Regions from separate parts of the Bradyrhizobium sp. WBOS08 genome, predicted to be linked through region 3. Evidence: predicted binding sites of a transcription regulator. Region 3 holds the regulator's gene; each other region holds the start of a gene.
The links. The regulator LexA, encoded in region 3, represses DNA repair genes until DNA is damaged. The targets are predictions, from matches to a motif close to TGTTCNNNNTGTGTTCNG.

Region 1: a site for LexA is predicted at 1,225-1,242, ahead of recA (recombinase RecA). Genes of this name have one in related genera too.
Region 2: a site for LexA is predicted at 1,776-1,793, ahead of DCM80_RS20160 (DUF3072 domain-containing protein). Genes of this name have one in related genera too.
Region 4: a site for LexA is predicted at 1,976-1,993, ahead of DCM80_RS09740 (DNA recombination protein RmuC). Genes of this name have one in related genera too.

What each region holds. Positions count from the first base shown of each region.
Region 1 is NZ_CP028988.1:1,263,913-1,267,133, reverse strand. It holds gene DCM80_RS06170 (hypothetical protein) at 496-663, opposite strand; gene DCM80_RS06165 (hypothetical protein) at 806-1,006, opposite strand; gene recA (recombinase RecA) at 1,316-2,404, shown strand; gene DCM80_RS06155 (hypothetical protein) at 2,509-3,221, shown strand, end outside.
Region 2 is NZ_CP028988.1:4,278,924-4,282,144, forward strand. It holds gene DCM80_RS20145 (Do family serine endopeptidase) at 1-508, shown strand, start outside; gene DCM80_RS20150 (hypothetical protein) at 772-1,134, shown strand; gene DCM80_RS20155 (DUF6496 domain-containing protein) at 1,147-1,449, opposite strand; gene DCM80_RS20160 (DUF3072 domain-containing protein) at 1,545-1,739, opposite strand; gene DCM80_RS20165 (hypothetical protein) at 1,855-2,076, shown strand; gene DCM80_RS20170 (hypothetical protein) at 2,102-2,359, opposite strand; gene DCM80_RS20175 (hypothetical protein) at 2,501-2,722, shown strand; gene DCM80_RS20180 (HWE histidine kinase domain-containing protein) at 2,811-3,221, opposite strand, start outside.
Region 3 is NZ_CP028988.1:6,294,972-6,298,192, forward strand. It holds gene DCM80_RS29675 (hypothetical protein) at 1-19, shown strand, start outside; gene glp (gephyrin-like molybdotransferase Glp) at 259-1,470, shown strand; gene lexA (transcriptional repressor LexA) at 1,646-2,347, shown strand; gene DCM80_RS29690 (hypothetical protein) at 2,742-3,176, shown strand; gene DCM80_RS29695 (ComEC/Rec2 family competence protein) at 3,184-3,221, opposite strand, start outside.
Region 4 is NZ_CP028988.1:2,007,056-2,010,276, forward strand. It holds gene truA (tRNA pseudouridine(38-40) synthase TruA) at 1-143, opposite strand, end outside; gene fmt (methionyl-tRNA formyltransferase) at 262-1,185, opposite strand; gene def (peptide deformylase) at 1,326-1,853, opposite strand; gene DCM80_RS09740 (DNA recombination protein RmuC) at 2,025-3,221, shown strand, end outside.

The DNA of each region.
Region 1 (3,221 bases), 1.6 Mb from region 3:
GTCGTTGGAGGCTGAGGTGCTGGGCTGCAACACCATAGCCGCATCATCCTAGCCGGCTCCGCTTACGGCAGCCTGACAGGCGCCAGGTTGGCGGCCCGAGCCGAGGCCGCAGACTGGCCCCGCAGCGGTCCCAATTTCGACATCCGTTCGCACAACTGCGGTCACACAGGTCGGCAAGATTCCAGACCGTTCGGCGCGGCCATGGGGGAAACGTGGCACGCCGACGATGGGGTGGCATCATGGATAACGTAGAGCGGTCGTTCGCCGCCGCGACAGCGGCTGGCTTCGTGGTGCTGGTGATCGGCCTCGTGCTACTCGCGCTGCTGTAGGCCGGGCACCGCCGGCAGTCGCGTCTTGCGATGATCGCAGGTTGCGGCATGCGGCATCTCAAAAAATGGAAAAACAACCCCATGCACAGTAGGCTGCATAGAATTCCCATGGTTTTTCAATGACCTAACTTAGGTATCTAGATACCTAAACTGCCGCTGGCGGGGCTTAGTGGATCTTGATCTCGCCGAGCGGTAGCCGAAGCTCGCTGGCGCGCTCTTCGCGATCCTTCTTGCGGAACTCGTTTTCCTTGCGCTCGAACTTGATCAGCTCCTCGCGCGCCGCCTCCAGCAGAGGATGGCGCCGGCTCGTTTCGTGGTGCTCGTTGTCCGTCATGACGGTCCCCAGAATTGCGGTCTCGTCCTGGAAAAGGCCTGGGACCGCGAAAGGTTCGGTGCCATACGATTGCGGAATGATGACGGCGACCGCGATCAAGCGCGTCGAGCTTCGGTCGGACAAGGACGTCGGGGTTGCTCGGCTATTTCGGCGGTTGCAGCCCGGGGGATTTGACCCAGTCGTGCAGATGATTTGCCATTTCGGCCTGGCGCGCCTTCTTGAGCAGGGCGTCCCGTTTAGGGCCAGGCGGCAGCTTCGCAGCGTCGTCCTTGACCTGCTTGACCCAGGCGGTGAGCCGGTCCTGCAGGGTCAGCTGCTGCTTGAAACGTCGTCGCTTGAACAAGGCGCGCTCCTGTCCGCGCGAGGAAGGCGGGAGCGCGATCGGCGTTCTCGTCACCGATAATTGCCACGATCCGAGCGGTGATGGCCCCATTAGGGAGCAGCGATGGAGCGGCGTCTGTTCACTTGTGCGCACAGGGCGGGATTGAGGGGAGGGTTGCCAACAATCCGGGACTGTCCAACGGACAGCGCCCAAATCCGCAAAAGAACATATTGCGAACCTAGAACAAATAGGGTACATTGCTTTTATCGCCGCGCCGCCTCGCAACTGTTTGTCCCTCACGCGAATCCTCGCCATAAGGAGCACGACCCAATGTCCGCCACTGCCCTGCGTATCGTCGAAGGATCTTCCATGGACAAGAGTAAAGCTCTGGCCGCCGCGCTCTCGCAGATCGAGCGCCAGTTCGGCAAGGGCTCGGTGATGAAGCTCGGCAAGAACGACCGGTCCATGGACATCGAGGCGGTGTCGTCGGGCTCGCTCGGGCTCGATATCGCGCTCGGCATCGGCGGCCTGCCCAAGGGGCGCATCGTCGAGATCTACGGGCCGGAATCCTCGGGCAAGACCACGCTGGCGCTGCATACGGTGGCGGAAGCACAGAAGAAGGGCGGCATCTGCGCCTTCATCGATGCCGAGCACGCGCTCGACCCGGTCTATGCCCGCAAGCTCGGCGTCAACATCGACGAGCTGCTGATCTCGCAGCCCGACACCGGCGAGCAGGCGCTGGAGATCTGCGACACGCTGGTGCGCTCCGGCGCGGTGGACGTGATGGTGATCGATTCGGTCGCGGCGCTGGTGCCGAAGGCCGAGCTCGAGGGCGAGATGGGCGATGCCCTGCCGGGCCTGCAGGCCCGCCTGATGAGCCAGGCGCTGCGCAAGCTCACGGCCTCGATCAACAAGTCCAACACCATGGTGATCTTCATCAACCAGATCCGCATGAAGATCGGTGTGATGTACGGCTCGCCCGAGACCACCACCGGCGGGAACGCGTTGAAATTCTACGCCTCCGTCCGCCTCGACATCCGCCGCATCGGCGCGATCAAGGAGCGCGACGAGGTGGTCGGCAACACCACGCGCGTCAAGGTGGTCAAGAACAAGCTGGCGCCCCCCTTCAAGCAGGTCGAGTTCGACATCATGTACGGCGAGGGTGTCTCCAAGATGGGCGAGATCCTCGATCTCGGCGTCAAGGCCGGCATCGTCGAGAAATCCGGCGCCTGGTTCTCCTATGACAGCCAGCGCCTCGGTCAGGGCCGCGAGAACTCGAAAGCGTTCCTGAAGGCCAACCCCGACATCACCGCCAAGATCGAGACCGCGATCCGCCAGAACTCCGGCCTGATCGCCGAGCAGATCCTGGCCGGCACGCCCGAGCGCGACGCCGACGGCGAGGAGCCGGCGGACGAGTAAGTCTTAACGCGAAAGTTTTTCGCGAGGAGCGGGCGCTGAGGACGTTGAGTTGCCGACGTCGTCAGCGCCCGTTTCGTTTATGTGTGCGTTGATCAGGTGGTGTGATGAAGCGGCTGATCTTGACCGGCTGGGGCGGCGGCAGGGAGCTTGCTCGATCGGGCTTGGCCGAGATCGTCATCCCGTTCCATTTTCAATTTGAGTGGGGGCCGCTCCCGCGGGCGGAAAAGCTCTCGGCTTATTTGGCTGCCTACGCCGCCGATCTTGGCCCGGCCGAACACTGGTCGGATTGGGTCCGCTGGCCAAAGGGCACCAAGGGCCGCAAATCATCGCTGGCCGAGTTTTGCGAGCGGTATGACGAGATCGAACTCTGGTTCGCGGCCACGCCCCGCGACCAGCTGCAACTGGTCTGGTTGCTCGATCACCTCGGCAACTATCCTGCGCTCGCGCAGAGGTTCGCGGTCCGATTGCTGGCCTCCGATCTGATGTTCAGTCCCGACTATAATTTCGCTGAGGCCGAGCCTGATATTAATGTCATGGACGTTGGCGCGGAGGAGTTCGAGATCGGCAAATCGGCGTGGTCCGCCTACTGCGCGCCGACTCCTGAAGCTTGCATCGATCTCCTTCGCCGTGATCTCAGTGCCTTGCTGATGCTGCGGCCCGCCTTGCTCGACCTGCTGGCAGAGCTCCCGTCTCCTTTGACGGGACTCGGTGCGACCGAGATGCGATTCCTTGAGATGCTTGCCTGGTATGCGAACACGAATCCGTTGTTCCATCTACGCTCGCTACGGCGCACAGATGTGTTCGGCGAGATCGAACT
Region 2 (3,221 bases), 2.0 Mb from region 3:
CGGCATCGCCGCGGGTGACGTCATCACCGCCGTCAACGGCACTGCGATCAAGGACTCCCGCGATCTCGCCCGCACCATTGCCACCCTGGCCCCGGGCAGCTCGGTGAAGCTCGACGTCTTCCACAACGGCACGACCAAGACGTTGACGCTCGTCCTCGGCGAGTTGCCGAACGAGCGGCAGGCCAAGGCAAGTGGCGATGCCGACCAGGGCAGAGAGCAGCCGAGAGCCGGCACGCCGCGTCTCGGGCTCGGCCTGGCTCCAGCGGCTGAGGTCCAGGGCGCCGGTCAGAAGGGCGTTGTCGTCACCGAGGTCGATCCGCAAGGGCCGGCGGCGCAGCGCGGCATCCAGACCGGCGACGTCATCCTCAATGTCGGCGGCAAGGCCGTGGCCAATGTCGGCGACGTCCGCTCCGAGCTGGCGGAGGCCAAATCGTCCGGCAAGCGCAGCGTGCTGCTGCAGGTCAGAAGCGCCGAGGCGACGAGGTTCGTCGCGGTCCCGCTCGCCTGAGGCGAGCAGCTATCGGCAGACATCAAGAAGGCGGCCCTCGGGCCGCCTTCTTCGTTCGCCGTCACGACTTGCGACGCAATCGATAACATTCTCGTTAACGGCAGGGATGGTGACCCGGTTCATACGAAAAAGCCGTGTTCGCCCATCACACTTCGAACTTGCCCGCCGCGGCAATGACGCCGCGAACGGGTTGCAAGCGTGGAACTTCGTACCCCCGGCCGCTTTGTGGAACTGCCGATGGTTCGGATTTGATCGGTGCCGACATGGATCGATTGAAGCTCTCGCTGAGGGGTGCGCTGCTTGCGGCGCCGTTCGTGCTTTGGGACGGAACCGCGCTCGGTCGCGAAGACGGCCGCTACGCGAACTCGCCGCTGAAGCCGTGGTTCGACAGCCTGCGCAGCCACCTCGGTCCATGCTGCTCGGACGCCGACGGTTTTGCCGTCGCTGATCCCGACTGGGAATCGCACAACGGGCGTTATCGCGTGCGTCTCGACGGCGAGTGGATCGACGTGCCGGACGAAGCCGTCATCACCGAGCCGAACCGCGCCGGCCGCACCATGGTGTGGCCGGTGAAGACCGCGTTCGGCGTCTCGATCCGCTGCTTTATGCCGGGCAGCATGATCTGAGACGGGACAGCGTCAACGCTTGCTGGATTTGCGCTTCGACGATTTCTTCGACGATTTCTTGGACGATTTCTTGGCTGTCTTCCTGGTCGCCCGCTTCTTGGACGACGTCTTCTTGGCAGCCTTCTTCGGGACCTTCTTCCCCTTCTTGCGCGCCTTCGACAGCCCGATCGCGATCGCCTGCTTGCGGCTCTTCACGCGCCCGCCACGGCCTTTGCGGCCGCTCTTGGCGGTGCCCTTCTTGTAGCGCCGCATCTCGCTTTCGACCTCGCTGCCGGAGCTGGGCGAGTAGCGGCGTTTCTTTGCCTTGCGTGCCATGCATGATTCTCCGTTGGCTCAGGAAAACCATCCGGACCCACCATGGTTCCGAAACAGCAGGCCAAGGCCAGGTGCACGCCTAGCCAGGTGGACCCCTAGAAGGAGTTCGCCAGCTCGATCTCGGCTTCCAGCACCTGGATGCGCCGCGCGGCCTCGGTGAAGGACAGATCGCGCGCATATTGGGCGGGCTGATAGGCCTCTTCGCTCAACCGTTTCAGCCTCAGCCCCTGCGCCCGGGTCATCTGCTCGGCGAGAAAGATCCTGGCGTCGTATTTACCTTTAACCTGCATCCGGCGTCTCCATCTTCAAATCCTGGCTTGACTATATGTTCTTATTTTGTTCTAACAAGCCATGGACAACAGAATTAATGAAATTCGACGTAAAATCAGCGCCTTGAGGCTGGAGATGGCCGATGTCGAGGCGTCCGTGCGGGATCGCATCAACGGGGATCGCGATTGCGCCGAACAGGCGCTGGCGCAGCTGGAGCTGCGCCGAAAGATCACCTTGCTGATCGGCGAATGGAAGGCGGCCGGCGGCGCCGATGTCCTGCCCGACGTCCACGACCGGGTACGCCTACGTCTCGTGAAGACAGCCGGCAAGCCCGAGCGCGCGGCCTCCCGGCGCTGAGGGAGCTCCGCGCCTCACGCGCGCTTCAAGATTGCTTGTCCTCGGCGATGATGAACACGACGCCGGTGAGTGTCGCGCCGATCGCGAAGGTCGTCACCAATGTGAGAGCGAAGACGATCACGGTCTGGCTTCCGCCGTTGGCAAGCAGGCTGGCGACAGCCGGATTGCACAGGATCAGCGCGAGACTGAAGACGAGGCCGAGGGCTGCGCCCATCAATGCGTGCGTCATCAGCTTGATGAGGCCGGTCGCAGAAATCAGGTCTGACGACTTTTTTGTGCGCATGGGAACTGCATCCCGATTTGGCATGCCAACGCGGGCGGCAATCCACTGTTCCTGAGGAATGAAGGAATTGTCATCGACCGCTTCATCCGACGTTCATGCCGGGCTTGCGAGGATGGGGCCCAGCAAAACGGGAACATCGATATGGGTAAGGTGGTCTTTCTCTATCGCTCGCTGGCCTATCGCAACGCGGCCGCGGACATCCTCCACAAGGCCCGCAAGCTGCCGCGCGGGGCGGAGCGAAGCGCGGCGCGCCGCTATGCCAGGGCATTGCGCGATCTCGCCCAGACGGAAGCCTGGCTCGAGGGGCGCGTTGCGCGCGACCCGCGAATGGCGCGACGCATGACGAGCGCCGCGTCCGGCTGATGCTTTTTTCCGCTCCGTCGGAAACGGAACGGACGCACTCGCTTATCGCCTTGGCGTATCCACTCGATGCGAACCGGTCGCCATTCCGCTAACCGGATGCGCGCTGCAATTCGGCGGAGCCGGCATCCTCGAACTTCCCGGATGGGGCCGTCGCCCCCGTCTTGCGGGTCAATGGCACCTCAAGGCGGCACAACAGGCCCTCGGCGCGCCAATCGAACCGCGCTTGCCCGCCGAGCTGGGACTCGACGCTCGCCAGCAGGCTCCGCGTACCGAAGCCGCGCGATTTCGGAGGCATGACGAGCGGACCGCCCGATTCCTCCCAGCTCAGCGTCAGCAATTGCTCCTCGACCTGCCAGCCGATCGTGAGCCGTCCCGATCTGGTCGAGAGGGCGCCGTACTTGGCCGAGTTGGTGAAGAGCTCGTGCAGGGCGAGCGCCAGCGTCTGGGCCGTGGTCGGCAGCAATTGGACCTCCGGACCTGCCAATATGATCTGGCCGCC
Region 3 (3,221 bases):
ACCTCCCGACGTCGCATGAGACGTCAGCCCGGACGGGCCGACGGCACCTTGACCACATTAGCGATGGCGCTGGCAGCTCAGTGTTGGTCAGGCTCATGCCCGCCGTTTCGCCTTTAGAATCACGCGTGCGAACTTGCACTTGCTCGATCACGGAGGGCACGCAGGATAGATCATCCTGCGTGCTGCTTTGCCTCGCCTCTGCAGTCAGCTAGAACTCTCGCCGCCCCATTGAACGATGTGCGAGCAGGAGTTTCGCCCGTGGCCCTGATGCCGGTTTCCGACGCCCTTGCCGCGGTGCTGGCAGGTGCAGAGCCACTGCCTGAACAGATGGTTTCGCTCGACGAGGCCTATCACCGCGTGCTCGCGCATGACGTCGCGGCGCGGCGCACGCAGCCGCCGCAGGCGATGTCGGCGATGGACGGCTACGCCGTGCGCGCGGCCGATGCGGCAACGGTCGATTCCCGGCTGACGGTGATCGGCGAGATCGCAGCCGGCCGTCCTTTCACGAGAGCAGTTGGCGCCGGCGAAGCCGTGCGGATCTTCACCGGCGGCGTCATCCCGGACGGAGCGGACGCGGTCGTGATCCAGGAGGACACTGTCGCGGACGGCAACCGCGTCACCATCAAGGAAGCCGCGATCGCCGGACGGCACGTCCGCCCGGCCGGCGTCGATTTCCGCGAGGGTGACGTGCTCCTGCGCAAGGGAACCCGCCTGACGGAGCGCGATCTCGCGCTTGCCGCGGCGATGAATTACCCGGATCTCGCCGTCCACCGCCGTCCCAGAGTTGCGATCCTCGCCACCGGCGACGAGCTGGTGAGGCCGGGCACCACGCCCGGGCACGGCCAGATCGTCTATTCCAACGGCTACGCCCTGCATGCGCTCGCCCGCAGCGAGGGCGCCGAGACCATCGACCTCGGTGTCGCCGCCGACACGCTGGAGGCGACCTCCGCCGGTATCCGCCGCGCCCGCGAGAGCGGTGCTGACATCCTCATCACGACCGGCGGCGCGTCGGTCGGCGACCATGATCTGGTCCAGCAGGCGCTGCGGGACGAAGGCATCTCGATGGCGTTCTGGAAGATCGCGATCCGGCCCGGCAAGCCGATGATGCACGGACGGCTCGGCGCGATGCGCGTGATCGGCCTGCCCGGCAATCCCGTGTCGTCCTACGTGTGCGCGTTCCTGTTCATGGTGCCGTTGATTCGCGCCTTGTCGGGCCGTTCAGTGATTCATCATCGCCGCGAGCGCGCCTTGCTGGGCAAGGATCTCGGCGCCAACGACCAGCGCGAGGATTATCTGCGCGCGCGCCTGGAGCTGCGCGACGACGGTGCGCAAGTCGCCGTCCCCGTCAGCCATCAGGATTCCTCTCTGCTTGCGAATCTTGCTGCGGCACAGGTACTTCTCGTCCGCGCACCGTTCGCGCCGAAGGCCGAGGCCGGCAGCCCTTGCGAGGTGCTGCGGCTCCCCGTCTGAGTGCAAGGCCACACGCATTCCGCGAGTTCGCCACCGTTCACGGTAAATTAAGCAGTTGCGGAACATGTATCGAACATATAGTGTCCGTTCATGATTTGTTTCGAGCATGTAGCGGCTTATCGCTGAACTCATCGTCTCGGAATCGAACGACATCAACCGGGGGACTTTGGTCGAGATGTTAACGCGCAAACAATACGAGCTTCTGAGGTTCATCAGCGAACGTTTGAAGGAAAGCGGCGTGCCGCCCTCCTTCGACGAGATGAAGGATGCGCTCGACCTGCGCTCGAAGTCGGGCATCCACCGCCTGATCACCGCGCTCGAGGAGCGCGGCTTCATCCGCCGCCTGCCCAACCGCGCACGCGCCATCGAAGTGATCAAGCTGCCGGAGCTCCAGGCTGCCGCCGGCGCCCGGCGCGGCTTCACGCCGAGCGTCATCGAGGGCAATCTCGGCAAGGTCCGCACCAGCTCCAGCCCCTCCATGGACGAGGGCGAGCGGCCCGTTGCGGTGCCCGTGATGGGCCGTATCGCGGCCGGCACGCCGATCGAGGCGTTGCAGACCCGCAGCCACACCATCAGCGTTCCGCCCGACATGCTCGGCTCGGGCGAGCACTACGCGCTCGAAGTGCGCGGCGATTCCATGGTGGAGGCCGGTATCCTCGACGGCGACATGGCGCTCATCCAGCGCAACGAGAGCGCCAATACCGGCGACATCGTGGTGGCGCTGATCGACGACGAGGAGGCCACGCTCAAGCGTTTCCGCCGCCGCGGCGCCTCGATCGCACTCGAGCCGGCCAATGCCGCTTACGAGGTGCGTATCCTGCCGCCGAACCGCGTGAAGATTCAGGGCAAGCTGATCGGGCTTTACCGGAAGTACTGATACCGAGCATCAAGCGCCGGGCGCGCTTCGGCAATCGCACTTGAATTTTGCAGAGGTCGTCATGCCCGGGCTTGTCCCGGGCATCCACGTTCATTGTGCTGCGTGGAAGGCGTGGATGGCCGCGACAAGCCCGGCCATGACGCTGTGGAGGCGGCTGACCATAGCCAAATGCGATAGCCTTGCGCCAGAGTGGTGCGGCAGCGCCGATACGCCGGCCAAATGCAAGCATGCGATGTTTGTTCCTATCGAATCCGGGAAAGATAATGTGATCGCGCGCTGCGGACGCGAGCCGCAGATTTGCCCATAACCAAGCAGAGCGTTGCAGGCTTCCACTCTGATTGAGGCCTGCGCCTCGACGAGACGCGGGTCGCTATCTTCGCATGAGGAGCACCCGATGTGTGACTACAGCCTGCATGCCGTCGCGACGCGTCCCGCCGAAGTCGGCGAGACGATCGTCACGACAACCTTCCGCGGCACCTCGACGCGCGGCTTCGCCTCCGAAGCCGATCTCTCCGTTGCGGTCTGCCTGCTGCCGGGGACGGAGCTCGCCTTCGCCGACAACGTCCGTTACGACAACCGCTGGATCTGGACGCGCACCGTCAACTCCCGCGTCGGCAAGTTCGGCAAGATCGATCCGCACATTCCCGATCGCCATCACGACGCGATCGAATTTCCTGACGGCAAGTACGTGCTGGTGACTCAGCTGGTCGAAGGCCAGCGCGCAACCGTGCTGCAGCTGCCGGTGACGCAGCCGGTCGGTGAGCGCGAGCATAAGCCTGAGATCATCGCGGACAGTCGGGCGGCCGTCACGCGCCAGCCGATCGGCTGATCAAAGCTCAGTCCTCGGCCTGAAGATCGGCCTCCGCCGGCGTTG
Region 4 (3,221 bases), 2.3 Mb from region 3:
GCGCCATGCACCCGCAGATCCGCCCCCGTCATCGCCTTCACGGCCGCTTCCAGCGCGCCCTGCACCGAGGGCAGCGTGTTCTGCACCTGCCAGCCGAAGAACGGCGCGCCGTCATATTCGATGGTGAGCTTGTAGCGGGGCATTTTATCCAGTTTCACTGTCATTGCCCGCGAAGGCGGGCAATCCAGTACTCCGCAGCCTATCCGTTCAGCCGAGAAGCTCGGCGTACTGGATACCCCGCCTGCGCGGGGTATGACAGTGTCAGGTGAATTTGGCTCCCGCCTTCAACGGCACGCCGCGCAGGAAGTCGGCGGCCTGCATCCGGCCCTTGCCCTCGCGCTGGAGCTCGACGATGCGGATCGCGCCCTCGCCGCAGGCGACGGTGAGATGATCGCCGAGCACCGCGCCCGGCTCGCCCGCGCCTTGCGCCAGCTGACAGCGCAAGATCTTGACGCGCGCGTTCTCCAGCTCGGCCCAGGCGCCGGGAAACGGCGACAGGCCGTGGATGTGGCGCAGCACCTCGTGCGCCGGCTTGCGCCAGTCGATCCGCGCCTCGGCCTTGTCGATCTTGGCGGCATAGGTGACCCCGTCCTCGCTCTGCTTCCTGAGCTGGAGCCCGCCGCGATCGAGCGCGGCCATCGCCCGCACCATCAGATCGGCACCGAGACGCGAGAGCCGATCGTGCAGCTCCGCCGCCGTCATGTTGTCGGTGATCGCGAGCCGCTCGGCCATGGCGACGTCGCCGGTATCGAGACCGACATCCATCTTCATCACCATCACGCCGCTCTCGGCATCGCCGGCCATGATCGCGCGGTTGATCGGCGCCGCGCCGCGCCAGCGCGGCAGCAGCGAGGCATGCAGATTGTAGCAGCCGAGTTTCGGCGCATCGAGGATCGCCTGCGGCAGGATCATGCCGTAGGCGACCACGACGGCGGCATCCGCCTCGAACGCACTGAACTCGTCGAGCGCCTCCTGGGTTTTCAACGTCTTCGGCGTCAGCACGGGCACGCCGAGCTTTCGCGCGGCTTCCTCGACCGGGGTCGGCTGCAATTGCAGCCCGCGCCGTCCGCCCGGCTTCGGCGCACGGGTGTAGACGGCCACGATTTCATGGCCATGCGCGACCAGCTCGAGCAGCGTCGGCACGGAGAAATCGGGCGTGCCCATGAAGATGAGGCGGAGGGGCATGTGACGAGACAATCCTCGAACAACAAGCAAGGTACTCGTCATGGCCGGGCTTGTCCCGGCCATCCACGTTCTTCCTGCTCGGAGCCGCAAAGAACGTGGATGCCCGGCACAAGGCCGGGCATGACGGCGGAGGACGTGGCCTACTCGCCGGCGCGCTTGGCGGCCTTCTCGAACTTCTTCATGACGCGGTCGCGCTTGAGCTTGGAGAGATAATCGACGAACAGCACGCCGTTGAGATGGTCGATCTCGTGCTGGATGCAGGTGGCATAGAGGCCTTCGGCGTCCTCCTCGTGCACCTTGCCGTCGAGATCGGTGAAGCGCACGCGCACCTTCGCCGGGCGCTCGACCTCCTCGTAATATTCGGGGATCGAGAGGCAGCCTTCTTCGTAAACAGAGAGTTCCTCCGAGGCCGCGATGATCTCCGGATTGATGAAGACGCGCGGCAGCGGCTTGGTCTCGCCGTTTTCGTCGCGCTTGGCGAGATCCATGGTGATCAGCCGCAGCGGCTGCGCGACCTGAATCGCGGCGAGGCCGATGCCGGGCGCGTCGTACATGGTCTCGAACATGTCGTCGGCAAGCTTGCGGATCTCCGAGGTGACCTTCTCGATCGGCTTGGAGACCAGGCGCAGCTGCTTGTCGGGCAGGATGATGATTTCTCTGAGGGCCATGGCCGCGATTTAAGCCCCATGCCCGATGCGGTCAATGCGGCCAGGAACCCTGTTAACCCCTCGCTAACCATAAAACTTCAGGTTTCGTTAACCATAAAAATTAACGGAGCATTCACCATAAATGTTCGCTATTCGTTCGTACGCCCAGGCGAATCGGCTAGAAGGGTCGGCATGAACGACATCATTTTCATGCTCGGCGACTGGCCGGTGCGCGTCGTGGACGCGCTGATCGGCTTCGGCGCCCTGGTTCTCATCCTGCTGGTGGTGATCGCGGTCGTGATCGCGCGGTCCGGGCGGCGCGGCGCGGAACTCGCCATGGCGCACGCGATCCGGGCCGACGAGCTCGAGGAGCGCCTGAGCGAGGTGCTGCGGGCCCAGAGCGAATCCTCCGGCCGGGTCGACGCCATGACCCAGGCGCTGGCCGGCCGCCAGGCCGAGATGGCGCGGGCGGTCAACGAACGGCTGGATTCGGTCACCCACCGCGTCGGCCAGTCCATGGAACATTCGACCCGCAACACCATGGAGAGCCTGCGCGCGCTGCACGAGCGGCTCGGCATCATCGACAGCGCGCACAAGAATCTCACCGACCTCACCACCCAGGTGACCACCTTGCGCGACGTGCTCGCCAACAAGCAGTCGCGCGGCGCCTTCGGTCAGGCGCGGATGGAGGCGATCGTCCAGGACGGGCTTCCCAAAGGCTCCTACGAGTTCCAGTTCACGCTCTCGACCGGCAAACGGCCGGACTGCGTCGTGTTCCTGCCCGACCAGCGCCCGCTCTGCATCGACGCCAAATTTCCGCTGGAGGCGATGACGGCGCTGCACGATGCCCGCACCGACGAGGAGAAGCGCCTCGCCACGCAGCGGCTGCGCGGCGACGTGATGAAGCATGTCAGCGACATCGCCGAAAAATATCTCGTCGCCGGCGAGACCCAGGAGATGGCGCTGATGTTCGTGCCGTCGGAATCGGTCTACGCCGAAATCCACGACGGTTTCGACGACGTGATCCAGAAGGCCTATCGTGCCCGCGTCGTGCTGGTCTCGCCCTCGCTTCTGATGCTCGCGATCCAGGTGATGCAGCAGATCATGAAGGACGCGCGCATGCGCGATGCCGCCGACCAGATCCGCACCGAGGTGATCAAGCTCGGCGACGATCTCGGCCGGCTGCGCGACCGCGTGCTGAAGCTGCAGAAGCATTTCGCCGACGTGAACGAGGACGTCCGCCAGGTGCTGATCTCCGCCGACAAGATCGAGAAGCGCGCGGGACGCATCGAGGAGCTCGATTTCAGCAAGAGCGACGCCCCGGAGGGACCGCGGCTGGTGGCGACCGGCGCAAGCGAGCTGTTTCCAAGGAAGCTTCAGGCGGGAGAG